DNA from 2 places in the Paenibacillus sp. BIHB 4019 genome. Region 1 is predicted to be linked to the other one. Evidence: riboswitches for the same ligand, from Rfam matches in the RefSeq annotation. Region 1 holds a riboswitch; the other holds the start of a gene.
The links. Region 1 has a riboswitch for FMN ahead of BBD42_RS00750 (DMT family transporter). Riboswitches for the same ligand answer to the same signal wherever they lie in the genome.
Positions count from the first base shown of each region.

Region 2: another riboswitch for FMN. It lies ahead of ribD (bifunctional diaminohydroxyphosphoribosylaminopyrimidine deaminase/5-amino-6-(5-phosphoribosylamino)uracil reductase RibD); the one in region 1 lies ahead of BBD42_RS00750 (DMT family transporter).

Region 1 is NZ_CP016808.1:164,464-179,496, forward strand. It holds gene BBD42_RS00715 (hypothetical protein) at 1-140, opposite strand, end outside; gene BBD42_RS32525 (hypothetical protein) at 309-440, opposite strand; gene BBD42_RS32640 (3D domain-containing protein) at 506-1,141, opposite strand; gene thrS (threonine--tRNA ligase) at 1,217-3,154, opposite strand; gene BBD42_RS31485 (hypothetical protein) at 3,591-3,794, opposite strand; gene BBD42_RS00730 (efflux RND transporter permease subunit) at 3,814-7,038, opposite strand; gene BBD42_RS00735 (sensor histidine kinase) at 7,115-8,497, opposite strand; gene BBD42_RS00740 (response regulator transcription factor) at 8,490-9,173, opposite strand; gene BBD42_RS00745 (putative sporulation protein YtxC) at 9,339-10,280, opposite strand; gene BBD42_RS00750 (DMT family transporter) at 10,386-11,375, opposite strand; FMN riboswitch at 11,508-11,656, opposite strand; gene mqnC (cyclic dehypoxanthinyl futalosine synthase) at 12,009-13,145, opposite strand; gene BBD42_RS00760 (trans-sulfuration enzyme family protein) at 13,439-14,611, opposite strand; gene BBD42_RS00765 (PLP-dependent transferase) at 14,616-15,033, opposite strand, start outside.
Region 2 is NZ_CP016808.1:5,066,662-5,081,694, reverse strand. It holds gene resB (cytochrome c biogenesis protein ResB) at 1-349, opposite strand, end outside; gene BBD42_RS22135 (redoxin domain-containing protein) at 362-895, opposite strand; gene BBD42_RS22130 (pseudouridine synthase) at 986-1,729, opposite strand; gene BBD42_RS22125 (spore maturation protein) at 1,784-2,317, opposite strand; gene BBD42_RS22120 (nucleoside recognition domain-containing protein) at 2,310-2,978, opposite strand; gene BBD42_RS22115 (D-alanyl-D-alanine carboxypeptidase family protein) at 3,082-4,260, opposite strand; gene ytfJ (GerW family sporulation protein) at 4,504-4,992, opposite strand; gene BBD42_RS22105 (DUF2953 domain-containing protein) at 5,151-5,837, opposite strand; gene scpB (SMC-Scp complex subunit ScpB) at 5,915-6,520, opposite strand; gene BBD42_RS22095 (segregation and condensation protein A) at 6,489-7,268, opposite strand; gene ribH (6,7-dimethyl-8-ribityllumazine synthase) at 7,527-7,997, opposite strand; gene BBD42_RS22085 (bifunctional 3,4-dihydroxy-2-butanone-4-phosphate synthase/GTP cyclohydrolase II) at 8,038-9,288, opposite strand; gene ribE (riboflavin synthase) at 9,339-10,028, opposite strand; gene ribD (bifunctional diaminohydroxyphosphoribosylaminopyrimidine deaminase/5-amino-6-(5-phosphoribosylamino)uracil reductase RibD) at 10,044-11,150, opposite strand; FMN riboswitch at 11,305-11,515, opposite strand; gene BBD42_RS22070 (peptidylprolyl isomerase) at 11,710-12,141, opposite strand; gene lysA (diaminopimelate decarboxylase) at 12,198-13,529, opposite strand; gene BBD42_RS22060 (spore germination protein) at 13,646-15,033, opposite strand, start outside.

The DNA.
Region 1 (15,033 bases):
TCGTAACGCTCAACCATTTGCTCGATTTCGATAATTTCCTGTTCCTTCTTGCCGATATAAGCGTCAATGAACGGAAGCACCTCAGCTGCTCTGCGATGCTCGGAAGCCGAATAGTTTGTGAATGTTATAGGATCAGTCATGAGAGTTCACCTGTCTTATCATGTGATTATTTGTTACACCGTAATCATACAATAAAACAGGTTCGTTTGAAAACTGTTTTTTATCTCCTTATTTCTATGTCTAGCCGCCACGTTAGAAAAAAGGAGCCATAGCGGCTCCTTTTCTCACTTTTTTATTAGGACAGCTTGTTACTTCTGCTTTTTTTGTATCGATTTAGCGGCTGTATTGCTCGTTTCATTGTTTTGTCCAAATTCTTCTGCAAACTCGGAATTCAGCTTTTGGTTCGATTGAGCTGCTTTATTGTTTTTGTTCTTGGCCATGTTGGTTTTTCACCTCCCCGTCCATGTTAGTATGGCGGGTTAAGGTTCTAATATGCATGCTGTTGTTACGATTCCAGATATGCCTCAGGCAAGCCTTTGCCTGCCTCCGCAGCCTTGTTGATCTTATTTAGCCAAGCCTGAGACAGCTTCCCGCTGCCTTTGCGAATGACTTCAACCTCCACTGTGCGTTTGCCCCACTGCTTGAATACATCCGCCGTCGTCTCGAAATACAAATCGATTCGGCTGCCTTTAATAGCCGATCCCGTATCAGCGACGACGCCATACCCATATCCGGGAATATAAAGCAGAGATCCAATCGGAAATAGTTTCGGATCAGCTGCAATCGTGGAAACCATATCCCGGCGAACCTTCACGCCTGAATACGTAATGCCATAGCTCGGATGGCCGGGCCGCTTTCCCGTTGATTCAACTCCGGCTGTATATCCCGTTGCAACGACCTTCACTTTATCATACGCCGGTTTTTGCGGCGCTAGCTGCTGCTTGACGGTTTCCGTACGATCTTCTTGAGCCAATGCCGCTGTCAGCTTAACCGAATCAGGTGCGACAACTACGGGCATATGCTGCAGCGGGGCTGCTTGATTAATCGTCTTGCCCGGGAAAGGCTTGAAACAGATCGCAAGCAATACGAGCGCCGCAATTGCGAGCAGCATTTTTTTATATTGAAAAAAGCTTGTAACCATTTGGGCACTTCCTCCTCTGAAGAAGATTACCCAAGTGGTACAAGCTTTATGCAGACGAGCCGCTGTTAGCTGCTCTTATAACGCTTTTGTTTTGATCTCTTGCTCTAACATTTCCGCTGTCTCGGCAATCGATTTTGCCCCAATATCGCCTTCGCCGCGCTTGCGGATTGAGACCGAGCCTGCTTGCATTTCATTCTCGCCAACTACGAGCATATAAGGAACTTTCTCAATTTGCGCCTCGCGAATTTTATAGCCAAGCTTCTCGTTGCGAAGATCGCTTTCTACACGAATGCCCGCTTCCTGCAGCTTCTCAGCCACTTCACGCGCATACTGCTCATATACAGTGGAAACTGGAATAACCTTCGCTTGAATCGGCGACAGCCATAGCGGCAGTGCGCCAGCAAAATTCTCCAGCAGGAATGCCGTCATGCGCTCCATTGTGCTGATGATGCCGCGGTGAATAACGACTGGACGGTGCTTTTTGCCGTCTTCGCCGATGTATTCCAGCTCGAAGCGCTCTGGAAGCAGAAAGTCCAGCTGTGCTGTGGACAGCGTCTCTTCTTTGCCCAGGGCGGTTTTGATCTGAACGTCCAGCTTCGGACCGTAGAAAGCCGCTTCGCCTTCTGCCTCGAAAAATGGCAGGTCAAGCTCCTCGACAACTTCGCGAAGCATGCGCTGCGACATTTCCCACATTTCATCATTTTGGAAATATTTCTCGGTATCCTGCGGATCACGGTACGATAGACGGAAACGGTATTCCTTAATGCCAAAATCTTCATATACTTTGCGAATGAGGTTGACCACACGCGCGAACTCTTCCTTGATTTGGTCCGGACGGCAGAAAATATGCGCGTCATTCAGCGTCATCGCGCGAACACGGTGCAAGCCCGTCAAGGCTCCGGACATTTCATAGCGGTGCATCGTTCCCATTTCGGCAATACGTACCGGCAAGTCGCGGTAGCTTCTCATATCGCTTTTGAAAACCATCATATGGTGCGGGCAATTCATCGGGCGAAGCACAAGCTCCTCATTATCCAGCACCATCTTCGGAAACATATCCTCGCTGTAATGCTCCCAGTGGCCGGATGTTTTGTACAGCTCTACGTTAGCCAGAACAGGCGTATAAACATGCTCATAGCCAAGACGTTCTTCCATATCCACGATGTAGCGCTCCAATGTACGGCGAACTTTCGCGCCATTCGGCAGCCATAGCGGCAAGCCTTGGCCAACCTCGCGCGAGAACGTGAACATTTTCAGCTCGCGTCCCAGCTTGCGGTGATCGCGTTTTTTCGCTTCCTCAAGGAAGTGGAGATGTTCATCGAGCTGTGCTTTTTTCGGAAACGCTGTTCCGTAAATACGCTGAAGCATTTTATTTTTGGAATCACCGCGCCAGTAAGCGCCTGCTACGCTGAGCAGCTTGAATGCTTTAATCCGTCCTGTAGACGGAAGGTGCGGCCCACGGCAGAGGTCGAAAAATTCGCCTTGATCATAAATAGTAATTTCCGCTTCCACAGGAAGGTCGCGGATCAGCTCCAGCTTGAGCGTGTCGCCAATATCGGTAAATACGGCAATCGCTTCATCACGGCTGACGACGCGGCGGCGGATATCGAGATTTTGCTGAACAATTTTATCCATTTCCTTCTCGATTTTAACCAAATCTTCCGGAGTTATCGACTGTTCCATATCGATATCATAGTAGAAGCCATCCTCAATAACAGGGCCAATACCTAGCTTAAGCTCTACATCGGCATACAGGCGCTTGATCGCTTGAGCCATCAAATGCGCTGTGCTGTGACGGTAAACCTCCAGCCCGTCAGCTGAATCCAAAGTTACGATTTCAACCTTTGCATCTTCATTAATAGGTGTATAAACATCCACGGTTTTCCCGTCAATTTTACCTGCGATTGCATTTTTGCGCAGTCCGCTGCTGATCGAGCCAGCCACCTCTTCAATTGTTGTTCCTGCATCATATTCCCTTATTGCGCCATCCGGCAAAGTTACTTTAATCGCCATCGTTATCATCCTTTCCATTCGCTAAGCTTCCAAGCTGCTGCGTTCTGAACGCAAAAAAAGCACGCATCCCGCGAAGGGACGAGTGCTTGTAAGCTCGTGGTTCCACCCTAATTCGATTGCTCGCCTAACGCTGATCAGCGTATTACATCCCGGCAGCAGCCAATCCTTAATTTATCTGGTAACGGAGATTTCCGGCACAGCTTAATGGCGCTTCACAAATGGAAGCCTGTTCGGCTATACAGCTACAAAGGGGTATATTTACATTTATCTGGAAGGAAATTGCAGCCTTGTTTCCTCTCTCTGGACCAGTTGAACGTGTAAATACATGTCTTTATCATTGCTTTTTCAGCATATATCAGCATAATTATAGTCCTCAATAGCAAGCAGGTCAAGAGTTAAGACATACATTGCCATAAGCCCCTTTCATATGCCAGGCTTATGACAAGCCTTTTCCTCTATATATGCTGCGGCGTCGTACGCGAACGATCCGGTACACGCTGATCGTAAGCAAAATGAGGAAGAGCGGCATTAGCGCTACCTCGCTGCCCTGCCGCGTGGGCACCTCAGCAAAAGCAGCCCCAAGCATCAGTACAGCAATTACGCCAAACACCATGAATCTTCTTCCTTTACGTCCATTCATTGCTCTCACTCCCTCTTCCTCATGCAAAGTCATTGAACGCATCCGCTTCATTAACCTTGTGTTTTTTCCACACCATTTCATATATGACCGGCATAACGATCAGCGTGAGCAGCGTCGAGCTGAATAAGCCGCCAATAACCGCGATCGCAAGGCCTCCCGAAATGAGGCTCGTTGAGGAGCCGGATAATGCAAGCGGTACAAGCGCAAGCATCGTTGCAAATGCCGTCATTAAAATCGGTCTAAGCCTTGTTCTTGACGCCTCTACGATCGCTTCTGTAATCGGGATGCCCGCATTGCGATTTTTCTCCACCCGATCAAACAGTACGACCGCATTGGTGACGACGATGCCGACCAGCATCAGCATGCCAATCATGCCGCTCATAGACAGTGACTGCCCTGTCAGAAGCAAGGCGCTCAATGAGCCAATCGGAATAAACACCAGCGAGGCTATAATAATAAGCGGCGTCCGCAAACCTCCGAACGTCATGCTCATAATAATAAATACGAGGCCAACCGCTGCCGCCATGGCGATACCAAGGCTTGAGAAGCCGTCATTGATCATTTGCAGCCCGCCGCCGACCTTAAGCTCCACGCCGGAAGGCAGCGTCAGACTATCAATATCCGCCTGCACCAGCTTTGTAACGGCCGATACGGCACTGGCATCCTTCACCGTTCCGCTAACAAGAGCGTACATTTTTCCATCATCATGGCTGACCTTGATCCAAGCACTCTGCTCCGTTATATCCGCGATGTCCTTCAGCTTCTTCATGCCCGCTGCAGTAGGAATCTGTATATTTTCCAGCTCTTGCTTGGTAGCAATTTGCTGTTCATACGATAAAGTTATTGCTTGCTCCTTATTGTCGATTTTGTAAGTGCCGGCATCGACTGGCCGCAGCTGCTCGCCGGTCAATTGCATAATCAGATAAGGGCTAATGTTAGCATCGATTCCGCTTTGGTTAAGGGAAACGACCCATTTTGGCGTTACCTCATCCATATTGTTCGTAATATCCTTTAGATCGCTGCTTTCCTTCATTAGCTTCTCAATTTTAAGGGCGGTTTGCGCCAGCTTGTCCGCACTATCCGCATAAATGCTGACATCAATATTGTTGCCCGAAGGCGGCCCCTGCTGTTCGCCCGCTTTAATATTGAGCGTCGTGCCTTCCTGCTTCGCAGTGACCACTGCCAGCAGCTCGGTCTGCAGCTTCGTAGTCATTTCCGCCATATCGCTTCCTTCGGCAAATTGAACCGTGATCGTCGCTTTATTATTCCCGCCGCTAGGCGCAAGCGGGTTAGCGCCAGTACCGCCAACGGAAACCTCATAGCTCTCTACGTTTTCCAGCTTGCTTAAATAGGCTTCCACCTTGCCGCTGACATCGTCCGTCTGCTTCAGGCTGCTTTGCGCAGGCAGGGCAACATCAATCGCTAAGCTCGGAGCCGCGCTAGTCGGCAGAAAAGCAACGCCGATTAAAGGAATTAAACCAAGCGAGCCTGCTAAAAGCACGATAGCTGACCCTAAGACGAGCGCTTTGCGCTTCAGCGCGCTGCGGATCATTTTTTCAAAACCATTTGATAGTCTGCTTTCCTTCGTATGCGGCTTCACGCTTCTGAAAAAGCGGCTGCCCAGCACAGGTATCAGCATCACCGATACCAACAGCGAAATCGATATGGAAAGGACGACAGCAATCGAAAACGGACGGAAAAACTGTCCAATGATCCCGCTGACAAATGCAAGAGGGGCAAAGACGACGATCGTCGCCGCCGTGGATGAAGCCACAGCCCCGATCACTTCGCGGGTCGCTTGGTAGGCCAGCTCCTTGCCGCTCATTTTCTCGCCTTTTTCCTGCCGCCATCTATATATATTTTCAATAACGACGATGCTGTCATCGACGATCCGTCCCACGGACACGGCGATGCCGCCCAGCGTCATAATGTTAAGCGTATAGCCCATTTGATCCATAATCGCAATCGTGGCAAAAATAGAAATCGGCAGCGACAAAATCGAAATAATCGTCGCCCTTACATTGCGCAAAAACAAGAAAATGATGAGCACGCAAAACAATGTGCCATACAAGCCTTCACGAACGAGGCCGGATACGGATTCCTTAATATCCTGACCTTGGTCAACGATGACATGATAGTCCAGCTCGCCTTTGGCTTGATAAGTGCCGAGCAGCTCGCTCACACTGTCAGATACATCCGCCGTGTTGGAATCCTGCGTCTTCTGAATCGAAATAACAAAGCTCGGCTCGCCATTAAAGCGGGTAATTTCATTTTGCTCAGATACCGTCTTAATGTCGGCAATATCACCAAGCGTGACAGCAGCTGCTGCGGCACCCGCACCGCCTGAAGCTGCCGAACCAGTTGGCGCTCCTGGGCCGACGGCGTTTCCTGATGCAGAACCTGCGGCACTGCCAGGAGCAGCTTGATTAGCCGCACTGCCCTGCACTCCTCCTGCACCCATTCCACTCGCGCTGCCTGCTGCAGAACCTGCGGCTCCGCCGCCAGCCGTTGCTGTCAGCTTCAGCTCTTCAAGCTGCTTCATGGTATCGAGGCTGCCGGTCAACCGGATCGGTATGACCGTCTCCTCCTGCGACACAGAGCCCAGTGGCAGAGCGTAGTCCAGCCCCTGAAGCGCCGTGCGGATGGAGCTGAGCGTAATGCCATGCTGCGCCGCTTTATTTTTATCTACAACAATATTAAGCTCATTCGTCGTACCGCCCTTCAGCGTTACGGTTCCGACTCCAGCTAGCTTTTGCAGCTCAGGAACGACGCTGTTTTGCAGTTCATCAGCCAGCTTCGCCGAATCTCCTTCGGCAGCAAATACAGCCGCTTGATAAATAGGCTGGCTATTTGCCGACAAACGCTGCACCGTTACACTCGCATTATCGGCCAGCTTCAGCTTGCTAAGCTCAGCCTCAACTTCGCTGTATTTTTTATCCATGTCCGTACCAAATGGGAACTGGATAAAAATGCTGGCTGCATTTTCAGCAGAGGTGCTCGTTAACGACTCATAGCCCTGCACACGCTTCAAATGGTCTTCAATCGGATTCGTAACCTCCGACTCGATCTCCTCCGTAGAGGCGCCAGGCTGAATCGCCTGTACGAACACGGCCGGGAAATCCAAATCCGGAAACGTCTGCTGCTTAATTTGCGTGGAGGCATACAAGCCATACCCCAGCACCAAAACGCATAATAAAATGACAGCAACACTATTTTTCAAGCTAAATTTGGTCAATCGATTCAATGTATATCTCTCCTCTCGTTGTATAACCTCCCTTATCATAACCAGTAATTTTGTACTAATTATGTACAAGGCCCTGTCAGACCTTATTGTATTTATTTGGAAGGACAAGCGGCAGCATGACGTTCATCGTCGTCCCTTTGCCCACCGCACTCTCTACCCTGATTTCTCCTCCATGGAGCTCAATAATCCGCTTGACGATCGAAAGGCCGATGCCATTTCCGCCAACTGCGCGCACGCGGGCTTGATCTATTTTATAAAAGGGTTTGAAAATATGATGAAGCTCCTCCTCCGGAATGCCAACTCCGCTGTCGGCAACCGAAACCGTCACGCTATGTTGGCTTGCAATCAGGTTAATCGAAATCATGCCCCCAGGTTCTGTGAATTTAATCGCATTGCTCAGCAGATTCGTCCAAAGCTGGCTCAGTTTATCCTCATCTGCCGAAATCACGACCGGCTCCAGGTCCAGATTGAGCTGGATGTTTTTGTTGGACCATAGCGGCTCGCTGGCAATCATGACATCTTTAAGCTGCTCATCCAAACGATATTGGCTCATATTGGGCTGAATTTGGTCATGCTCAAGCGCAGACAGCTTGAGCAAATCCTGCGTCAGCCGGGATAGGCGGTCGCTTTCCTCCTCAATAATAGTGAGCAGGCGAAGACGGCTTTCCTCATCCATTTTTTTCTGCTTAAGTGCCATTGTGAAGCCTTTAATCGAAGTAAGCGGCGATTGAATTTCATGGGAGACGTCCGAGACGAACTGCCTTCTCACCCGCTCCAGCGAATCGAGCTCCTGCGCCATCTGATTAAAGCTTGCTGTCAGCTCGCCGATCTCATCCCTGCTTTTCGTAGCGAGCCTGATGCTGAAATCGCCTTTTGCCATATTGCGCGTAGCCAAGGTTAAATGCTTCAAAGGCCGTACTATATAACGGGAGGTGACGATGACGAGTAGCGTTCCAATGAATACAACGAGAAAAAGCTGCATGCGGAAATAGCCTACAGCGAGCGTGGCAACGTCATTCGTTTCGGGCTTTATAAACAAGGCATAAGCATGTCCTTCAATTTGAAAAGGGAGCCCTACGACGAGCCGATCATATTCTTTGCCCATTCCCCCCCGGAAGACGCCGCCGTTCAGCACGCTGCGGAGATTTTCTTCATCAACGATCAGCTTATGTTTGGCAACTTTGTCGGTTTCGTGCAGCGGTCTGCCTTGTTCGTCATAAACGATAATGGTGAAAATCGGCAGAGCGGTAATGCCCCCCATTAATGTATCCAAATGGTTAGGGTAAGAGTTCTTGTAGGATTCGATTATCGTTTTGCCGCTGACGACTAAATTGTCCTGTACGTAGGAGCGAAGCTTGTGGCTAAATAGAAAATGGGTCATGAAAAAGCTTAAAAAAACGCTCGCCATGACCGATGCAACAAACATAAGAATTAAGCGGACATACAGCGATTTAATCACGGTATACCTCCAGTCGGTAGCCCAGCCCCCAGATCGTCACGATTTTAAAATCCTGATCGTACGCGGCAAAACGCTCCCTCAGACGTTTAACATGCGTATCCACCGCCCGTTCGTCGCCTTCGTAATCGTAGCCCCATATTTGCTCAATTAATGCATCGCGCTTGAACAGCTTGCCCGGATAGCTTGCCAGCAAAAACAGCAGCTCAAATTCCTTGAGCGGTATGGACTCACTTGAGCCCGTATCCTTATAGCGGATTTGATAGCTTGTTTTATCGAGCGTCACTTGGCCGAGCCTGACGATTTGCGAAATTGAAATCCGGTACCGTTTCAGCAGCGCCTTCACCCGCATGACCAGCTCCATCGGGTCAAACGGCTTCACCATATAATCGTCGGTGCCCAGCCGGAACCCTTTTATTCGCTCTGGCGCCTCCCCTTTGGCGGTAATCATCATAATCGGCTTGTCCCCCGCTTCCCGCACCCGGCGGCAAAGCTCCCAGCCATCCATCTTCGGCATCATGATGTCCAGAATAATGAGATCCACCGGCTGATTGCAAAAATAATCCCATGCATCCGCTCCGTTGCCTTGCTCTATAATATCCATGCCTTCATCCTCCAAATACAAACGGAGCAGCTGGCGGATATGCGGATCGTCATCTACTACGAGTATGGTCGTCATGCGGCTACCTTCTTCCCGATTTTAAGTACAGTTCTATGTCATAGTGTAATACACTTTTTTGTATTTTTTATGTATTGGAAGTGAAAAAAACTCGCCGTTGATCGGCGAGCCTGCAGCTAGTTTATTTGGCTAGTTCATCATGCGGATTCATATTGCTGATTTATTTTAAGGCTGGGTAACACCATCATTCCATCCCCCCATTGCGTGGGAGCACAACACACAATCACTGCACACCGACACCCGGTTGTCAAAAATCGTTTCAATCGTCCGGATAACCTGCATATCGACATGCTGCGTATGAACGACAATTTGCTTCGGTGATGCAGCAATTAGCGAGCTGATGACCATATCCTCAATGTTCATTTCCGTTTCCAGCATTTCGGCTACCAAGCGATCGGAATGCGGCTTCGGCTCAAACAATTGGAATTTGTCATTATACAAAATAAATTCATGGTTGCCTTTATGAACCAAATGGACCATGGCGACCTTCGATTGCTGCAGCCCCACAAAATATTTGAGCAGCGAAATAAACTCCTGATATTGCTTATCCAGCACATATTCATCCAAGGCATATTCCACAATATCGCCTAGCTCGTGTCGATATCCATGAAGCCTGAAGGTGGCGATACCGCCAAGGTCGAGCTGTGTATTTTCACTTAAATACAGTTCGATTTCCTCGGCCACCTTAAGCTTGCGGCGCTTTCTGTCCGCATCCAGAAACTTGGCATTCAACCCATCCAGATCGGTATCCTGCATCAGCTGGCTGCAATATTTTTCGATAACGGAGATGTCTGTGGAATGACCGCCCTGATATTTTTTCTTAATAATGCTGATAAGCATTTCCGATTCCAAATTGGTTACAACAAATTCAGCAAGCGCTTTGGCTGCGCTGTGGTACAGCATTTCTCCATGCTTATTCAGTTGAAAATAAGGCGTTGCCGACTGGCACATAATGGTGCCCGCAGGCTGCAGCTCGAACTGCACCAAACGCTCCTGCGATGCTGATTCAATATGTAGATCCTCATTCGTATATTGCGCCATTAAGGCCGCTAATCCAGCCGCCGTAGATTGAAGCTTGGAAGGCAGCGTAACGGTGAATAGTTCCATAAAAAAGCCAACCCCTTTCATTCCCCTCTGAACAGTATATGGTGCACGAAGCAACGATATACGATGAAGACATTGGGAATGAAGGGGGTTATAAATGTGCTGCATTTAAGCGGCAGCTTGTGGCTGCTGAACAGCCTGTTCATTGCTGCTGCGGCTCATAAGCCATAAGGTCAGCCAAATGAGCAGGAAGCCGCTAAGCTGCCCTAACGTCAGCGTCTGGCCAAATACGAGCCAGTTAATCAATACGCCGACGGCAGGGAAGGAAAGCTCAGCAAGCGTCGCGTATACAGCTTTAGTCGAGGAAAGCCCTTTGTAATACAGCAGCATGCTGATTAAGCCAGGGAAAAAAGCTTGAAACAATAAATTGACGGCAATGAGCGACAATTGGCTGCCCTCGGCATTGAGGCTCCATGCGTCGCCGCTTGCCAGCAAAATGACGCTGAGCAGCGGCAGCGCAAGCAGAAACCTGAGAGACGTCACAATGGAAAAGGACAATTTCTTTTGCAGCAAATATTTGCCCATGACGGTCGAGCCGCCCCACAAGGCCGCCGCAATAATCGAGAACAGGCAGCTGAGCAAAGCAAGGTCATGCAGGCCGACTAGCGGCGAGCCGAACCCGAAGGTCAGCAAATAGGTGCCTGCGAGCGCCGCCAGCAAAAAGACGAAAAACTTCCGCGGCAGCTTTTCCTTCAGCAAAACTCTGGCGAGCAAAATCGCAAATAACGGCTGGAGCTTCTGAAGCAGGAGCACCGCATTCGCGCTGCCATGCGAGAAGGCTGCGGTGAACAGCACCGTCGCTACAGCTGAGCCGCCCCAGGAAATGAACAGCAGCGCCCCGATGACGCCAATGGACAGCTTGCCGACTAATGTACGGCGGAATTTAAACAATACGGGAACTGCGTAAAAAGCGAGCAAAATATGCTCAATAAATACAATTTGTGCCGAGGTAAAGCTTTTGAGCAATAAAATTCGAAACAGCGGGTCAAGGCCCCAAAGTGTCGCGCCAAGCGCCACATACCATATCCCGTTAATGCCCGCAATGCGTGATGTTCGCCAGCCCGCTTTCTCGCTAGCCAGCTCTAATGTGTTCTGCAATTCAAAAACCTCCTGAGAAAGTTTTGAATTGAACCTTCTTTTCACTATGAAAAAGAAACAATGCCCCTGTCAGCAATCTGACAAGGGCATCATCAACAAACCTGTTAAATGATTATCATTTAACAAGCTGGTTCTGATCTTCTCCCGTCCGGACTATACCGTCGGCTCTGGATTCTCACCAGATCAGTCCCGGCTGCAAGCAGCTAGGAGTCGCGGGCTCTGGATGCTCCGAACGCATCCTTACCGCCGGTAGGGAATTGCACCCTGCCCTGAAGATTCATATTCGATTAAATCGTATTGTAACACAAAAGATTACAGTTTGAATAGTCTATTTGGTTGGAAAATTTGCATTTCCGATTAAATTTTTATTTTTCCGACCTCTTTTCTTGGTTTTCATCTATTATTCGACCCAATTTCTAACCAACCTTCATCCGTTCCTCGTCCCTTTGCTTTAACTTTGCAAGCAGAAAGTCATGCTGAATGCTGACTTCCTTAATGATGCTTCTGCCAAATGCTGCTATAGCGTCACAAAAAACGCTTGTCTACTATCTATCCTTTAACGGATAAAATAGTAGACAAGCGTTATTAACTTTAATTATTGAAAATAGCTCCGAATTAGCTGTGCACTAAAACCTAATTTTGCATTACAAAATCCTGCTCAGCCTTATCGCTTTCATTGTACATCCTTAAAATTTCATAGCGCGTATTGCGCTGCGCCGGAACTTTGCCCGCTTCGCGAATAAGCTTCAAAATCAGCTCAATGTTGACCTTATGCGTCGTACCCGCAGCGGACACTACATTTTCTTCAATCATTGTGCTGCCGAAGTCGTTGCAGCCATAGGCCAGCGAAAGTTTACCCATGTCAGGGCCCATCGTTACCCACGATGATTGCAGGTTGTCAATATTGTCGAGGAAAATGCGGCTTACCGCGACAATTTTCAAATATTCCTCCGGCTTCGCTTTCTCCATCGGCATTCTCGTATTGTCTGGCTGGAACGGCCAGGAAATAAAGGCTGTAAACCCTTCAGAGTCGTAGCCATTCGCTTTGCATTCATCTTGAACGTCACGAATGCGCAGCAAATGCAAGGCGCGCTCCTCCATCGTTTCTCCAAAGCCATAAACCATTGTAGCCGTCGTATTCATGCCATGACGATGGGCCGACTTCATCACGTCGATCCAGTCCGTATAAGAGCCCTTCTTGCGGCTGATTTTACGGCGTGTGCGGTCATCGAGGATTTCCGCGCCGCCGCCTGGCAGCGAATCCAGTCCCGCCTCATGCAGCTGGCGAACAACCTCATCCAGCGACAAGCCCTCTGATACTTCCTTCATCTTCTGTATTTCGGCAGGCGAGAAGGAGTGCATCGTAATGTCCGGGAAGCGCTGCTTGATTTCCTTCAGCAAATCCGTGTAATAAGTAAAAGGCAGATCCGGGTTCGTTCCGCCCTGCATCAAAATTTCGGTTCCGTTAACGTCAATCGTTTCTTGAATTTTGTTCATAATCGTCTCGTTATCAAGCACATAGCCCTCTTTGGAGCCTGGGGCACGATAAAAGGCGCAGAACCTGCAATAAACGTCGCACACATTCGTGTAGTTGACGTTTCTTCCTACAACGAAAGTCGTTACAGGCTCGGGATGCTTGCGCAGCATAATTTCGTTTGCCACTTTACCCATTTTCTCAATCTCGTCGGATTCGAACATAATAATACATTCTTCCAAGCTGATTCGTTCACCCCGCAGGGCCTTATCCAATATCTGGTCCAACGTTGCCATTACGCAAGACCTCCTTATCTATAGCTGTAGTTTTGATGTTGCGCTTTTTTTCACAAACTAATGAAGTATAGATTAATTTTATCATACTAAGCACTAATTCGTCATCTTTCGTTTACAGGCCATTACAGCCGCCGAGGTGAAACGGCTTTCGCCGTCCTCTGGCGGCGCGGCGCGTTTCATTCCGAGAAATATAGAGAAAGGATGGGAAAATCCTATCCTTCCCTATATTTTAAAAAGGAAAAACACGGCTTGTCAGTAATGACAGCCGTCTTTTCCTCCACTTTACGAGGTAGTTAGCCGCGCAAAGCCTGATCCAAATCTGCGAGTAAATCGTCGATATGCTCAAGGCCTACCGAATAACGGACAAGACCGTCCGTAATGCCGCGTTCATGGCGCACTTCCTTCGGCATTGCCGCATGCGACATCATCGCCGGATACGATAAAATGCTTTCTACGCCGCCTAGGCTGACAGCTACAAGCGGCAGCTTCACACGGCCAAGCATTGCTTTCGCCCGCTCGCCGCTGCCCACATCAAAGGACACGACTGCGCCATAGGCGGAGCATTGCTGTTCATGAACCTCACGGCCCGGATGATCGGCCAGGCCAGGATAATAAACCTTCGTCACTTCTGGATGGTCATTCAGCCATTCCGCCAGCTTGCGCGCGCTGCGCTCGCTATGCTCCATGCGCGCTTGCAGCGTCTTAATGCCGCGCATAAGCAGCCAGCACTCATGGGCGCTCAGCACGGCGCCGAGGCCATTTTGCAGCTGATACAGCCTGCGTCCCAGTTCTGGATCAGCCGTTACAGCAAGGCCCGCAAGCACGTCGCTATGCCCGCTCAGAAACTTAGTCGCGCTGTGCACGACTATATCTACGCCAAGCTCTAGCGGACGTTGGTAATAAGGCGTCATAAACGTATTGTCCAAAATCGTCAGCAGGTTATGCTCCTTCGCCCACGAAGCCACCTCCGATATGTTGGTGATTTTCAGCGTCGGGTTGGAAGGGGTCTCCATAAATACCGCCTTCGTATTCGCTTTATAGGCCGCTTTAACAGCTGCAAAATCCGTCATATCGACAAACGTCGTTTCCATGCCTAAACGGTTCAGCACTGTCGTAAGCAGACGGTATGTACCTCCGTACACATCCTCTGTCACAATTACATGGTCGCCCGCCGACAGCAGCAGGAACGTCGTTGAAATCGCCGCCATTCCCGATGCAAAGGCAAAACCGCGAGTACCGCCCTCCAGCAGCGCAATTTGATCCTCCAGCGCCTGCCTTGTCGGATTGCCGGACCGGCTATAATCGTAAGGCGGATTTTGCGTCAAATCGCTCTGATGGAACGTAGATGCCTGAAAAATCGGGGTACTGGATGCACCCGTCTGCTCATCAAATGATCCTTCAAAATGCAGCAATTTCGTTGCAAAATGACGCTTGGCATATTCCTCTTTGTTATGTCTGTCGCTCATGCTGCTATACCTCCCCAATCTCTTGCTTAGCTGCGGCAAGCGCCTGCTCCAAATCGGCAATCAGGTCATCTGCATGCTCAATGCCAACGGAGAAGCGAAGCAACTTATCATCAACGCCGACAGCACGGCGAATTTCTTCAGGAATATCGGCATGCGTCTGCACAGCCGGATAAGTCATCAGCGATTCAACGCCGCCCAGGCTCTCAGCGAATGCAATCAACTGGATATGGCGCAGAATGGGTTCAATGTAACGGGCATTCTTCACGCGGAAGGAGAAAATGCCGGTATTGCCCGACGATTGGCGGTTTTGCACCTCATGTCCGGGATGATGCGGCAAAGCTGGATAATAAACCTCTTCAATAGAAGGATGCTCCAGCAAGTAGTTGGCGATTTTAGTTGCATTATACTCATGACGCTCCATT
Region 2 (15,033 bases), 2.3 Mb from region 1:
TATGATAAATTTTCCCTGGGGTGCCGTATGTACTTTCATAATAAGCGGCAATATCAAAATTGTTAATAAACGTGTTTTCCTGCGGGTAAATCGTTCCGAGAGAAGCGCCGAGAAACGTCAGTACGATCAAATAAATCGCAATTTTGACGGAAGAAAAAAAACTCCAAATCCGGTCGATCGGATTTTGGTTTTTTTTCTGCGACCGCCGGGCAATGCCGTCATAACGCATTTCCAGCGGCTCACTTTGCTGCTGGTCCTCCATAAGCGGCTTGCCGCAGCTTTCGCACAGCACAGTTCCAACCGCGTTCTGATGCCCGCATTCACACTTGGTGTTATGTATAGATAACACGGAAGAAACCTCCTAATACGTTAACAGCTTCTCGATACGCTCATCGATGTATTCCTCTGTCATTCCGCCAACTGTAATATCCATAATGGTGCCATCCGGCTTAACGAAAAAAGTAGTCGGATACGACCTTAGTCCGTACTTCCGCTCCGTCTTCCGGTCAACATCGCGCAATATCGGATAGTTCAGCTCAAACTGGCGGACGAAATTGTTGACGGTGAGTGTATCCTCACTCAAATTAATAGCCAGAATTTCGAGGCCATCGTTTTGCCATTTGGCAAATTGACGTTCGAATTCCGGCATTTCCTTCACGCATGGCGGGCAGAACGTTCCCCAGAAATTAACGACGATCGCTTTGCCCTTATAATCGGACAACTGGTGCACGTTGCCCTGCAAATCTACAAGCTTAAACTCCGGCGGTGTGCCGCCCACCTTCGGAATGCCCCCGCTTTCGCCCGAAGCAAACAAGGTTGTTCCAATCGCATACCCTCCGATAATAAGCACGGCTGACAATATGACGATTTGCATAATTTTGCGTGACGATTTCATAGGGCTTTCATCACCTGCATTTCGGTTAGTGTGTCAACATAGTTAGTTCCATTATAACGAAAAGCTGGCGGCAATTGCCGCTGCCGCCGTCTACTTTTTATGAACTTTATGTGACTTGCGAGCAGCTTCGCGCAGCTCCTTCACTTCTACAGGCGTCAGATGGCGGAATTGCCCCCTTGCCAAATTATGCAAGCCCAGCTCGCCGAACTTCACCCTTCTCAAGCGAACGACAGGATGGTTAATCGCTTCGAACATCCGTCTAACCTGGCGATTGCGGCCTTCATAAATGGTAATACGGACAGTCGATGTATTCTCTTCCGTATTAACATCCTGGTACTCAACCTCAGCAGGAGCGGTCATGCCGTCTTCAAGCTTAACGCCCTTCTTCAATTGATCCAGCAGCGTTCCGTGAGGCACGCCTTTTACTGTCGCATAATAGGTTTTCGGTACATGATGGCTCGGATGCGTTAGAAGATTGGCGAACTCGCCGTCATTCGTCAGCAGCAGCAGCCCTTCCGTATCATAGTCCAAGCGGCCTACCGGATACACGCGCTCTCTGATGCCTGGCAAATAGTCAGAGACGATTTTGCGGCCTTGCGGATCGCTCGCACTCGTAATAACGCCCTTTGGCTTATTCAGCATCACATACACTTTTTTCTCATTTCGGATCGGCTTGCCATTCACGAGAATGACATCAACAGCAGGGTCTGCTTTCACACCAAGCTCGGTCACTTTCTCGCCATTGACTTCAACCACTCCGGCCAAAATCATTTCCTCGCATTTTCTTCGGGATGCGATGCCCGCTTGCGCTAATATTTTCTGTAAACGTTCCAATACTTTCACCTCAAACTTTATCATAACGATATGAGGCGCAAAGCACAAGCACTGTTAACCGAATATGTACATGCAAATGAAAATTGCCGCCAAAAAACCGATTAGATCGGAAAACAAGCCCACTTTAAGCGCATATTTCGTTTTTCGAATGCCGATAGCGCCAAAATAAACGGTCAGCACATAAAGCGTCGTATCCGTGCTTCCTTGAATGGTAGACGCAATCCGGCCAATCATCGAATCCGGTCCATAGGTTTGAATCAGGTCTGCGGTAAAAGCAAGCGACCCTGCACCCGTCAACGGCCTGAGTACCGCTAGCGGCAATACCTCGCTCGGTATGCTGAGCCAATCGAACAACGGACGAACGGCGCCAATCATAAAATCCATCGCGCCAGAAGCGCGAAACATGCTGATTGCGACCATCATCCCGACGAGATGGGGAATAATTGCAATGGCCGTACCGAAGCCGTCCTTAGCTCCTTCTGTAAAGGTCTCATAGACGGGCACTTTGCGAAAAGCCGCATAAAGCGGAATAAATACGATAATAGCGGGTATCAACCATGCCGATGCTCTTGTAAAAGCGTCAAGCAACGCCGCCACCTCCCCCCGAAGCTGCCGCAGCTCCTGGCTTGGATGAAGGAGCAATATGCTGGGATGGGCCTTTAATTATAGGCGGCTTTTGCCTGCTGCGGTACCAGCGATCAGCTGCAATCGCTGCGGTGGTGGCAATAAACGTTGCGGCGAGCGTCGTGCCGACGATTTCCGCCGGATTCGCGGAGCCGTAATTCATGCGTATCGCAATTAATGTCGTAGGAATAAGCGTAATGCTGGACGTATTTAGCGCGAGCAGCGTGCACATGGCCGGAGTGGCTACGGCCGGATCCGGGCTCAGCTTCTGCAGCTCCTGCATGGCCTTAATGCCCATAGGCGTTGCTGCGTTGCCTAGTCCGAAGAGATTGGCACTGAGGTTGCTCATAATATAGCCCAGTGCCGGATGGTTTTTGGGCACATCGGGAAATAGAAAGCGGACGACGGGACCGAGCAGCTGTGCCATTTTTTTCAACAGCCCGGCATCCTCCGCTATTCGCATCATGCCTAACCAAAACACCATAATGCTGATCAACCCAAAGCTGATCGTCACGCCGGCCTGCGCTCCTGTGAACGCGGCTCCGGCTACTGCATCGATTTTGCCATTAAAAGCACCGACGACGACGCTGATGACAATTAAAAACAGCCAAATAAAATTAACCATGCTTCCCGCCTCCCCAAGCAGTCAAGCGTAAACGGCGGCTTTCATCTCAATCACGAAGCAGCCGTTTCAGATTCAATTTAAAGTGGTATACCGCAGACGTATATCAACTAAACAACGCCCGAATGGCTTCGCCAGCCGCCGCCAAATAACTTTCTTTCCTTAGCCCATCGTTGAAAAAAGCATCCGCTTCGGCCTTTTTGCGCTCCGGAAGCGCCAGTCTGCTGCTGCCCGTATTATAGATTGGTACAGCTCCTATTTTCGCCCCGTTCATATACCACTCCAGCGTTCCTCTTTCGCCTAATGCATAACGCGTCGTTGCCGCATTTACTACGACAAGCCGCGAAGTCAGCTGGCCTTTTTCCTCCTCCGTTAAGGGGTAGCTGAAGCTTTGCCCTACAGCGTAAGGATAGCCGGCAAGCGCCTGCCCTCTACCCGCGATTTGGGCTAGCGGATAATGCTCGAAGCCCCAATCAAGCATATGGCGATGATCAGCCCAATCGTCTCCATCGCTAAGAGTGACAGCTGCCAGCTGCTGACCATCACGGGTAGCAGAGCTGACAAGGCAGCGCAGCGCCTGCTTGGTGTAGCCGGTTTTAACACCGTCTGCTCCCTCATACATTTGGAGCATTTTATTTTTGTTCACCCATTTGTACTGCCACTGCTCATGCGGGTTTGGAACCTGCTTGACCGGTGTGCTGACAATTTTGGCAAACACGGGATTGCGCAGCGCATAAGCTGCCAGCTTGGCAAGATCGTTAGCGGAGGAATAATGTCCTTCCTCATCAAGGCCATGCGGGTTTTTAAATTGGGAGTTATTCATTCCCAGAAAAGCAGCTTTTTCATTCATCAGCACGACGAAGCCCTCCTCTGAACCGCCGACATGCTCGGCAATTGCGGTTGCTGCATCATTTCCCGAGCGCAGCATGAGGCCATAGAGCATGTCCTGCAATTTCATTTCTTCATTAAGCTGCAAATAAATCGAGGACCCTTCCTTGCCTACCGCACGCTTGCCCGTCTTGACGGTGCCTGACAGGTTGCCATGCTCTATCGCTACGATTGCGGTCATAATTTTGGTTAAGCTGGCTATAAGCATCGGCTTGTCTCCGTCCTCGCTGTAGAGCAATCTGCCCGAGGTGACATCAATCAGCGCCGACGCTGATGCATGTGTGCTCAGCGGTTCTGGTTCAGCCGCGTAGCCTGGCGCTGGCAGGCTTGTCCCTGTCAAGCAGAACGCCAAACCTAACAAAAGCAATATCCGAGCTATTTTCACAATGCTAATCATTCTTCGCGGCCCCTTTCCTGTGTGTAAGTCTGATAAACAAGGAAGGACTTTCCCACAGACTTTTAAACGCCTTGTACACTATATGCTTGTCTCGGAAAAATAAGACTGTAAAGTGCAGCCGGCTTACGCCCTAGCTAACGCTCCAGTACCTAATGAGCGAAGCAATATTACAATATCTATATAGGCTTAACTTTTAAATTTTATACTTTAAACGAAAAACTGCCCTTGCGGGCAGCTCTGGCCTTAAATAATGGTTGAGTCGGTTGTGCTCATATAGCCTGAATTCATATTGGTGCCAGTTAATTGGCTTGCGCCGCTGGACGAGCTTCGTATCATCGATTGCACCTTGTCAAATACATACGGTGTCGAATCAATAATCCGCTCCAGCAGATGCGTGTTGTTGTCGAGCGGCACGATTTTGACGCCTTGGGTGCCGACAACGAGGAAGGCAATTGGCGTGATGGATACGCCGCCGCCGCTTCCCCCGCCAAAAGGAGTTGCTACAGTAGCTTTGTGACTGTCATCGGAGCTGCTGGACGAATCCGAGCTGTCGCCGCTGAACCGCATATCGCTGCCGCCTGCAACAAATCCAAATCCGACCTTGCTGATCGGCATAATAATGCTGCCATCTGGCGTTTGCACAGGGTCGCCAACAATCGTATTGACGTCGACCATTTCTTTAATATTTTCCATTGCTGTCTGCATAAGGCCTTGTATTGGATGCTCTTGCACAACATCTCCTCCTAATTGTCCAAATCAATTTAACGCAGGCTACGCTAATAATGTTTCCCGCGGCCGTGCATTGTATGTAATTAAAAAAAAGCAAAACCATGCCCCTTTTGAAGGAGATGGTTTTGCTTGCCCATGAAATATTTTAAATCGCTCATCCATTATTTAAACAATATATGGTGCCACACGTGAATGCCGTGCGAGCCTTTTTTGAGTCTCAGCAGCAAAGCCAGCCACGATCTCACCGCATGGAACATGCTGAGCTTAGCCGTACAATGCCATTCCGTTTGAAAATAAGTTCCTTGGTACACTGGCTGCACCTGGAGCACCGGATCGGCTTTAAGCAGCACGAATTGTGAGATGACGCCCAGCATCGTCGTTTTAATCGACCATACTGCCCCTGTCGTCATGGCCGTCCACATCGCGTCTCCAACCCCAACCGTTGTCGACCATTTCCATTCGGTCAATTGCACCTTTTTTAGCAGTTGCTTGACCCAGCCTCGCAAATTATCGGTTACTTCCAGCGCGTGCTTCAGTTTTTCTATAAACCGCTGTACATTTTCGGCGTCAATTTTCCCCTGATGCTCTTTGGAATGCTGGACGCCCGCACGGTTGGTACTAATTTGCTCATGCAGCCGAATCGTCGCCCCCTGCAATTTCATCTGCGGGATCTTCACCTTATAGTGCAGCAGCCCGTACAGTCCTACGATTCGCACATCGATATGGTCAAGCTCGCCTTTCCTAGTTAGCTTTCCATATACACGCACCGGCGAAGCAAGGGCCAGCAGCAATAAGAACAAAAAAAAGAGACCTGCCGCCGTCATCAAGCCGTAAAGGTTTCCGGGCATTTTGCTTCCTCCGTTTTCCTATTATGGATTGAATATAGTATGACCCGGCGGTCAAATCTCATTCTCTGCAAGCCTGATTAATTCGGCGGAATCTCGTCAATCGTCATTTGCCGCTCGCCGATGCGTTCAAACAGCATTTGCGTCTGTTCTTCAAGGGCGTCTTCTACATCGATGTGCTTCGGCTCTGGCAAAGCTTTAATGCTCGACAAGCCAAAATAATCGAGAAACGCTTTGGTCGTGCCGTACAAAATAGGACGTCCTATTGCTTCCGCACGGCCCACCTCTTCAATTAAATCTTTAGAAACGAGCGACTGAATCGCTCTATCGGTTTTGACACCGCGAATTTCCTCAATATCAATTCGGGTAATCGGCTGGCGGTAAGCAACGATCGATAACGTCTCCAGCGCTGCTTGAGACAGCTGCGAACGTGTTGGCGTATAGGCCATCCGCTCAAAATAAGCTGCGTGATCAGGATGCGTTGTCAACCGATAAGCACCAGCAACCTCCGTTACCTGAACGCCCCGCTCCTCACGCGCCAAATCCCGGTGCAGCTCATACACCAAATCGGCAGCAAGCTCGGCATCAAACTGCATAATATCCGCAATTTGCCGCTTCGTCAGTCCTTCATCTCCCGCCATGAACAGCAGGCCCTCAATAATCGACTTCAACTTCTGATAATCCACTGCCTTCTGCATCCCCTCTCCAATGAATGACAATATCATCAAACAGCTGATGCTGAAAACAACGAATATGCTTCATCTTCATCAACTCCAAAATCGCCAAAAAGGTTACGACGATTTCATGCTTATCCATATTTTCACGAATCAGCTTTGAAAACTGCACCGTTTCATACTGCCGCAGCACCTCAACTATGTCGCGAATCCGATCCTTTACGGAAATTTCGTCCCGCTGCACGGTCGCCACAAATTGGCGCCTCGCTGCCTTTTTGAGCGCACGCTGAAAAGCCGCTACCAGATCAGACACATGCAGGCCCTCAAGCGGGTTAATGTCCTGCTCCTGCAAAAAAGGGGTCATGTCCTCGGGCTCACGCGAAAAAACGAGGCTCCGCTGCGTTTCCTTCTCGCGCAGCTGCTCGGCAATTTGCTTGAATTTGCGGTATTCCACGAGCTTCTGAATGAGCTCATCACGAGGATCAAGGCCATCATCCGGCCAGTCCTCATATTCTTCCTCAAACACGGGCGGCTTCGGCAGCAGCTGCCTGCTCTTGATGGCCAGCAGCGTAGCTGCCATCACCAAAAACTCGCTGGTTACCTCAAGCTCCATCTCCGTCATTGCATTCAAATAGTCCATATACTGATCTGTAATCTCATTGATCGATACCTCATGAATATCAATTTCTGCTTTATCAATCAAATGCAGCAGCAAATCCAGAGGCCCTTCGAAAGATTCCAGCTTGTAAAGCACTGACACTGCCATTTCCTCCCGACTAATCTACCAAGCGTAAACGACCTAAGCCGTCCTCTGGCGGCAAAGCTACCGTTTCGCAATGGAATATAAGCCTATTATAAGCGTGAAACTTATAATTTCTTATATTTCGATAAAATCGCTGCGCCACCCGTAAGCGTAAACAGCTGCTGCCAGCACACACTAGCGGCATCCACTCGTTACGCTTTAAAAATAGAAAGGCCTCTTCTCAGAGGCCCATCTCGCGAGCTGCAAGCCTTAAGCTTAATTATGCAGCAATTTTGTCAAATTAGCCATCTCTATTGCACTAGCAGCTGCTTCATACCCTTTATTTCCAGCTTTTGTTCCTGCGCGTTCAATCGCTTGCTCGATGGAATCAACCGTCAATACGCCAAAAATCGTCGGTACGCCCGTTTTCAAGCCAACAGCCGCTACCCCTTTGGCCGCCTCATTGCACACATAATCAAAATGCGGCGTTGATCCTCGAATAACAGCGCCAAGCGTAATAACCGCATCGTATTTGCCGCTCTCTGCCATTTTTTGCGCGATAAGCGGAATTTCAAAAGCTCCTGGCACCCAAGCAACCTCAACCTCATTATCCAAAGCGCCATGGCGTTTAAATGCATCAAGCGCTCCGCTCAGCAGCTTGCCGGCAATAAATTCGTTAAACCTTCCAACAACGATTCCGTAACGCAAACCTTCCGATACTAAATGTCCCTCATATACATGCGGCATAAATAAATTCCTCCCAAATGGTTTTTATAATTTTTTTATATTACTGTTGTTCCTGGTTTTGATCCTGAAAATCAAACAGATGGCCCAGCTTCGCCTGCTTCGTCCGCAAATAACGGTCATTGTCCTTATTCGCTTCCATTTGAATCGGCACACGCTCGGTAACTTCAAGGCCATAGCCTTCCAGCCCTTTAATCTTGCGCGGGTTGTTGGTGAGCAAGCGCATTTTGCGAATGCCGAGATCGCGCAAAATTTGTGCTCCAATACCGTAGTCCCGCAAGTCCGGCGCAAACCCAAGCTGCAAGTTGGCATCGACCGTATCCAGCCCTTGCTCCTGAAGCACATAAGCTTTCAGCTTGTTGATCAGACCGATTCCGCGTCCTTCCTGGCGCATATAGAGCAGCACGCCATTGCCCGCTTCCTCAATCTGCGTCAGCGCTGCCGCAAGCTGCGGCCCGCAATCACAACGATGCGAATGGAACACATCGCCCGTCAAGCATTCCGAGTGCACGCGCACAAGCAGCGGAGTTTCTGGATCAATCTCGCCTTTGACAAAAGCGACATGCTCCTTGCCATCTACTTCATTCGTAAAACCAATGGCTTTGAAATCGCCGAAATCCGTTGGCATATTAACCTCAACGACACGCTCGACGAGCTTCTCCTTCGCATTGCGGTATATAATCAGCTCTTGGATTGTAATAAGCTTGAGATCATGCTCATGCTTAAACGCCACGAGATCCGGCAATCTTGCCATCGTGCCATCTTCATTAATGACCTCGCAGATGACCGCTGCCGGCTCCGAGCCGCACATCAGGGCCAGATCGATACCCGCCTCTGTGTGGCCTGCCCGTCTTAGCACGCCGCCATCTTTCGCAATTAGCGGAAAAATGTGGCCCGGCTTGCGGAAATCAGCCGCCTTCGTATTCGGGTCAATAAGCGACTTGACCGTCTCGGAGCGCTCATGCGCGGAGATGCCGGTCGTTGTGGAAATATGGTCAACGGAAACGGTAAACGCCGTTCCATGAAAATCCGTGTTACGCGCTACCATCGGCGGCAGCTCCAATTGCTCCGCCCGCTCTGCGGTAATCGGAACGCACACAAGCCCCCGCGCCTTTGTAATCATAAAATTGATGACTTCAGGCGTCGCCATGGAGGCCAGCGCAATGAGGTCGCCCTCATTTTCCCGATCCTCATCATCTACAACGATAACGGGCTTGCCAAGCAGCAAATCCTCAAGCGCTTCCTCAATCGTATTGAACAAAGATTTCTCTAAAGGCTGATCCTGCTGTCCCATAAAGCTTCCCTCCCTGATCATTCACCACTTCAACTAGCATTTATCCGTTATTACATAAATCCATTTTCACTAAGAAAAGCAGCACTCAGCTTTGCTCCGCCAGCCTTGCCGGCTTTGCTGCCGGACGCCGCTCCAGCCTCGCGTGCTGGCTTGAAATGCAGCAAATGCTCCACATATTTGCCAATCATATCGCATTCGATATTAACCGAATCGCCTATGCGCTTATCCAGTAATGCCGTTTCTCCCAGCGTATGCGGGATGACCGATACTGAGAAGCCTGAATCATTCGTCCCGACAACCGTCAAGCTGATGCCATCAATGGCGATCGAACCTTTAGGAATGACATATTTAAGCGTTGCCGCATCATGGAGCTTTATGCTGAATATGACAGCATTGGCATCGGTTTCCCTTTTGGCAATGGTTCCTGTACCGTCAATATGCCCCTGAACCATATGACCGCCGAAGCGCCCTCCTGCCAGCATCGCCCGCTCCAGATTGACCTGCTCGCCGGGCTTCAGCTGGTGAAGATTGGAGCGCCGGTACGTTTCTGGCATCACATCGGCATCAAAGGTGCTGCCCGTAAAGGAGATGACTGTCAGACATACGCCGTTTACCGCAATGCTGTCACCAAGTGCTACGCCTTCTAGGACGCGGGAAGCACCAATCGTTACTACCATCGCCTCGCCCTGCTTGACCACCCGCTTCAGCTTGCCGACTTCTTCAATCAGACCTGTAAACACGGCCAGCCCTCCTCTCTAAACATCGCGGTAGGCAGGGTAGCCGCTAATGCAAATATCAGCCCCCGCTTGTTCCACCTGCATACGCTCCAGCTCAATCGCCTGTGCCATTTTCTCAAAACCTTCAAAATCAAAGGTGCCGGGAGCGGCTGCCCCGCCGATAATTTTAGGCGCCATATAAAGCATGATTTTGTCGATGAGTCCGGCTGTCAGCATCGCGCCATTAAGCTTGCCGCCGCCTTCCAGCAAAATCGAACCGATTTCCAGCTCGCCAAGCTTTCTCATTGCTTGCGGCAAATCTACCTGCTTGCCAGTGCCTGCCCGAATGAGCTCAACGCCGGCTGCCAGCAGCTCCTGCGCCTTGGCTTCATCCGCCTGCTCAGTTGCAATGACGATCGTCCTTGCTGTCCGATCCGTCACTACACGCGCGGTGAGCGGCAGCTTGAGGCTGCTGTCGATGACTATACGCACCGGATGCAGCGCCGGTACGTCCGCTCTCGTCGTCAGCTGGGGATCATCGGCAAGCACGGTGCCGATACCGACCATGATGCCCATATGCTGATGGCGCAGCGTGTGCACCTGCTCCCTTGCCGCACTGCCCGTTACCCATCTGCTGTCTCCGGTGCGGGAAGCGATTTTGCCGTCGAGCGTGCTCGCTGTCTTAAGGGTGACAAACGGCAGCTTCGTCGTAATGTATTTGTTGAATTTCTCATTCATTTGGTTGGAGCGTTCTCCTAGTAGGCCCACTTCAACCTCAATGCCGCATTCCTTCAGCCGTTCAAGGCCACGCCCAGCTACCTGCGGATTCGGATCGGTTGTAGCCACGACTACCCGTGCGACCTTGGCATCAATGAGCCTTTCGCAGCAAGGAGGCGTCTTGCCAAAATGGCTGCAAGGCTCCAGCGTCACATAAGCGGTGGCGCCTTCCGCTTCCTCTCCCGCCATTTGCAGCGCATGCACCTCGGCATGCCCGGTTCCCCGCTTGAGATGCGTGCCGAGGCCGATAATCCGGCCATCCTTTACTACGACGCAGCCGACGACGGGATTAATATCCGTCTGCCCAGCCGCTTTCTCTGCCATATCCAGTGCCAAGCTCATATAATAACTGTCATTCAAAATATCCATGAACGCAAAAAACCTCCATTAGCAACATAGCCAACGGAGATGAGAGTATATCTTAGAGACCCGCTTTCAAGTACACAAATAATCGATTTTAACAGACCTAATTGCCCAGCAAAAAAAAGTGCAAGCAAATAAGCATGAAATCACGCCTTGAAAGTGTCTCCTTCTCCCATCCAGACTGTACTGTCGGTCCCGGAATTGCACCAGGTCAGCCGTATATAAACCGCTCATGCGTTCACACGCTCTGAATGGAATGTACACGGGTCACGGACTGACAGGCAGCATATCTGTCGCTTCAACGTTCAAAGCGCTTAGACAGCCTCCTGATCACCGCCGGTTGGGAATTTCACCCGACCCCGAAGGAAAGCCACTGTATTATTTTTATTAAATACTCGTTACTTACTTTTAAAATGTAACTCTGATGAAATGTTACCACCGCAAAATTGAAAAAGCAAGAAATTTCGATACTGATTCTCAGCTTAACAGCCAGGCTGTCCCTTTTTTATAAAAAAACCGCTTGTTTTCCGACGAATCGAAAAAACAAGCGGCCTTTCCGCAACGATTAAACCGTTACGATTTCAACTTTTTCCATTTTTTCGCCTTGGCGGAACGTGTCAACATGCTCCATGCCTTTAGCGACTTTGCCAAATACAGTGTGTCCGCCATCCAAATGCGGCTGTGGAGCATAGCCGATGTAGAATTGGCTTCCGCCTGTGTTGCGTCCAGCATGCGCCATTGCAAGCGTACCGCGCTCATGCTTGTTCGGGTTGATCTCACAGTTGATGGTGTAGCCAGGTCCGCCAGTGCCGTTGCCTGTAGGGCAGCCGCCTTGAGCAACGAAGCCCGGGATTACACGGTGGAAAGTCAAACCATTATAAAAACCATCGTTTGCAAGCTTCTCGAAGTTTGCAACTGTGTTAGGCGCATCTTGATCAAAAAGGTCAATAATAACCTCTGCTCCGTTTGCCATTGTAATTTTCGCTTGTTTTGCCATCTATTAAACATCTACCTTTCTATATCCGAATAAGACTACGTTACCAAATTTAACCCTTATTTCGCAAGGGCTGTTTTGCGAAGTCTTGCCGGAAGCAAGTCATTGCCGACAATATTGTCCAAAGATTCACGCTGAACGACGAGATCAGACGCGCCATCTTTGACAAATACGACAGCTGGACGGCGGAAACGGTTGTAGTTGCTCGCCATCGAATAATTATAAGCGCCTGTGCAAAATACTGCAAGCAGATCGCCGCTGTTTGCTTTCGGCAATTCCAGATCAATAATGAGCTTGTCGCCGCTTTCGCAAGCTTTGCCCGCTACGGTCACAGTCTCTTCATTCGCTTCGTTCGCACGATTTGCAAGCACCGCTTCATAAACGGATTGATAAAGCGCCGGACGCGGGTTATCCATCATGCCGCCGTCTACAGCGATATATTTGCGCACGCCTGGAATTTCTTTGCTCGTTCCAACGGTATAAAGCGTTGTGCCTGCGTCGCCAACCATGCTGCGGCCTGGCTCAACCCAAATTTCAGGTAGCGGGAAATCCGCTGCTGTAAAGCTGGAAATAAGCGTATCCGTAATCGCTGCCACGTATTGAGCAACTGGAAGCGGGGAATCTCCGTCAACATAACGGATGCCGAAGCCGCCGCCAAGGTTGATAACTTGGAACGTCAAGCCAAGGTCTTGGCGAATTTCAATCGCAAACGCCGACATTTTCTCAACAGCCATCTTGAAGCCGTCTACTTCAAAAATTTGCGAGCCGATGTGGGAATGAACGCCAAGCACATCCAGATTGGACAGCTCCATCGCTTCTTTAATCGCCTGCTTAGCCGCGCCATTCGTCAAGTCGAAGCCGAACTTGGAATCCTGTTGGCCTGTGGAAATATAGTCATGCGTATGCGCCTCAACACCCGGCGTAATCCGCAGCAAAATTTTAACTGTCAAGCCTTTGTCCTTCGCCAGCGCATTAAGCACTTTAAGCTCAATAGAATTGTCTACTACGAAGCAGCCGATGCCTGCATCAAGCGCCATGTTGATTTCATCCGGCGATTTATTGTTGCCGTGAAAGTGGATGCGCGCTGCCGGGAAGCCCGCTTTCAGCGCCGTATGAAGCTCACCGTCGGAAACGACGTCAAGCGACAGGTTTTCCTGCTCGGCAAGCGCACACATAGCCATTGTGCTGAATGCTTTGCTTGCATAGGCCACTTGGAATTGCAGGCCGGATTTTTGAAAAGCAGTCACATATTCATTCGCACGCTTACGCACAAGCGCCTCATCGACAATATATAGCGGCGTACCATATTCTTTCGCCAGCTCCGTTACATCGCAGCCGCCGATTTCCAAATGCCCCTGGGCATTAACTTTGCTCGTTCCATGCAAGTACATTGTTATTATTCCTCCATACGTGAATAGATTCGATTTGCACCAATAGCAACAGTATATCGCAATCTATCCGCAAGCGTAATGGATAATTTAACATGTCATTTGCATTTTTTCCGATTTCACTCCGTTTCAGGCATTTTATCGAGCTGCTGCGGCCGCAGCAGATTGGGCCGCTTGCGATTTTGCAGCACGGGCGTCCGGAAAATAATATTCATCATCGCCCTGAAGTCGAACGGGATGAACGGCCACATGTAAGGGCGGTTGAATGAACGCTCCATGCACAAAAACAGCAAGATGACCGTCGTTCCAACGATGAAGCCCGGCACCTGCAAGGAAGCTACCAGCGTAATGAGCACAAGTCTGACAATGCGGTTCGCCAAGCCCAGCTCATAGCTTGGCGTCGCAAACATGCCAATAGCCGCAACCGACATGTACAAAATAACCTCATTGACGAAAATGCCTGTCTGGACCGCAATATCGCCAATGAGGATAGCCGATACGAGCGACATTGCCGTTGCCAGCGAAGTCGGCGTATGCACGGAGGCAAGGCGCAGCAGATCAACGCCGACCTCCGCCAGCAAAAACTGCACGAGCAGCGGCAGCTTGCCGGTTTTCGAAGGCCCGAGAAATTCCAGCGCCTGCGGCTTAAGCTCAGGATGGATAACGAACAGCAGCCAGAGCGGCAGCAGGAACAGCGAGGCGAATATGCCGATAAACCGTACCCAGCGCAAATAGGTACCGATAAACGGCGTCTGGCGATTTTCCTCGGCATGCTGCATAAGATCGAAATACGTTGTCGGCAAAATCATGACGCTCGGCGACGTATCCACGAAGACGACAACGGCTCCTTCTAGCAAATGAGAAGCAACTACGTCTGGACGCTCAGAGTAACGAACAAGCGGGAACGGGCTCCAGCCCCGTTTAACGGTTGCCTCCTCCAGCTGCTTGTCGGCAAGCGGAATGCCGTCAACCTTGACCATCGAAATTTTTTCCTTAATGGATTTAAGCAATTCCTTATCTACCAAATCATCAATATAGGCGATACATACATCCGTCTGCGTCCGCTCGCCGATCTGCACCAGCTCATATCTGAGCTGCGGATCACGCAGCCTCCGTCTGACAAGCGATATATTCATCATCAACGTTTCGACGAAACCGTCGCGGCTGCCTCTGACAACCCGCTCCAGGCTCGGCTCGTCTGGCGAGCGGGCAGGGAAGTTTTTGGCGTCGATGAGCAGCGCCGTCGCTTCCTTGTCGATGAACAGCGCCGTTCCCCCCGAGAGAATGCCGGTCAGCAGCTTGTTCCAATCCTGCTCAGACTTAACCTGGGATGCTGGCACATACATATCGAGAAAGGCGTGCAGCGCATCGGAGGACAAATCATCCGGCTGCAAATAGGTCAGCCGCTTAAGCACCTCTGTTTGCAGCGTATCCTTCGCCAAACCGTTCATAAACACGAAGGCGACCCGCCGCTCGCCGAAGGTCATTTCCCGAACGACAACATCGA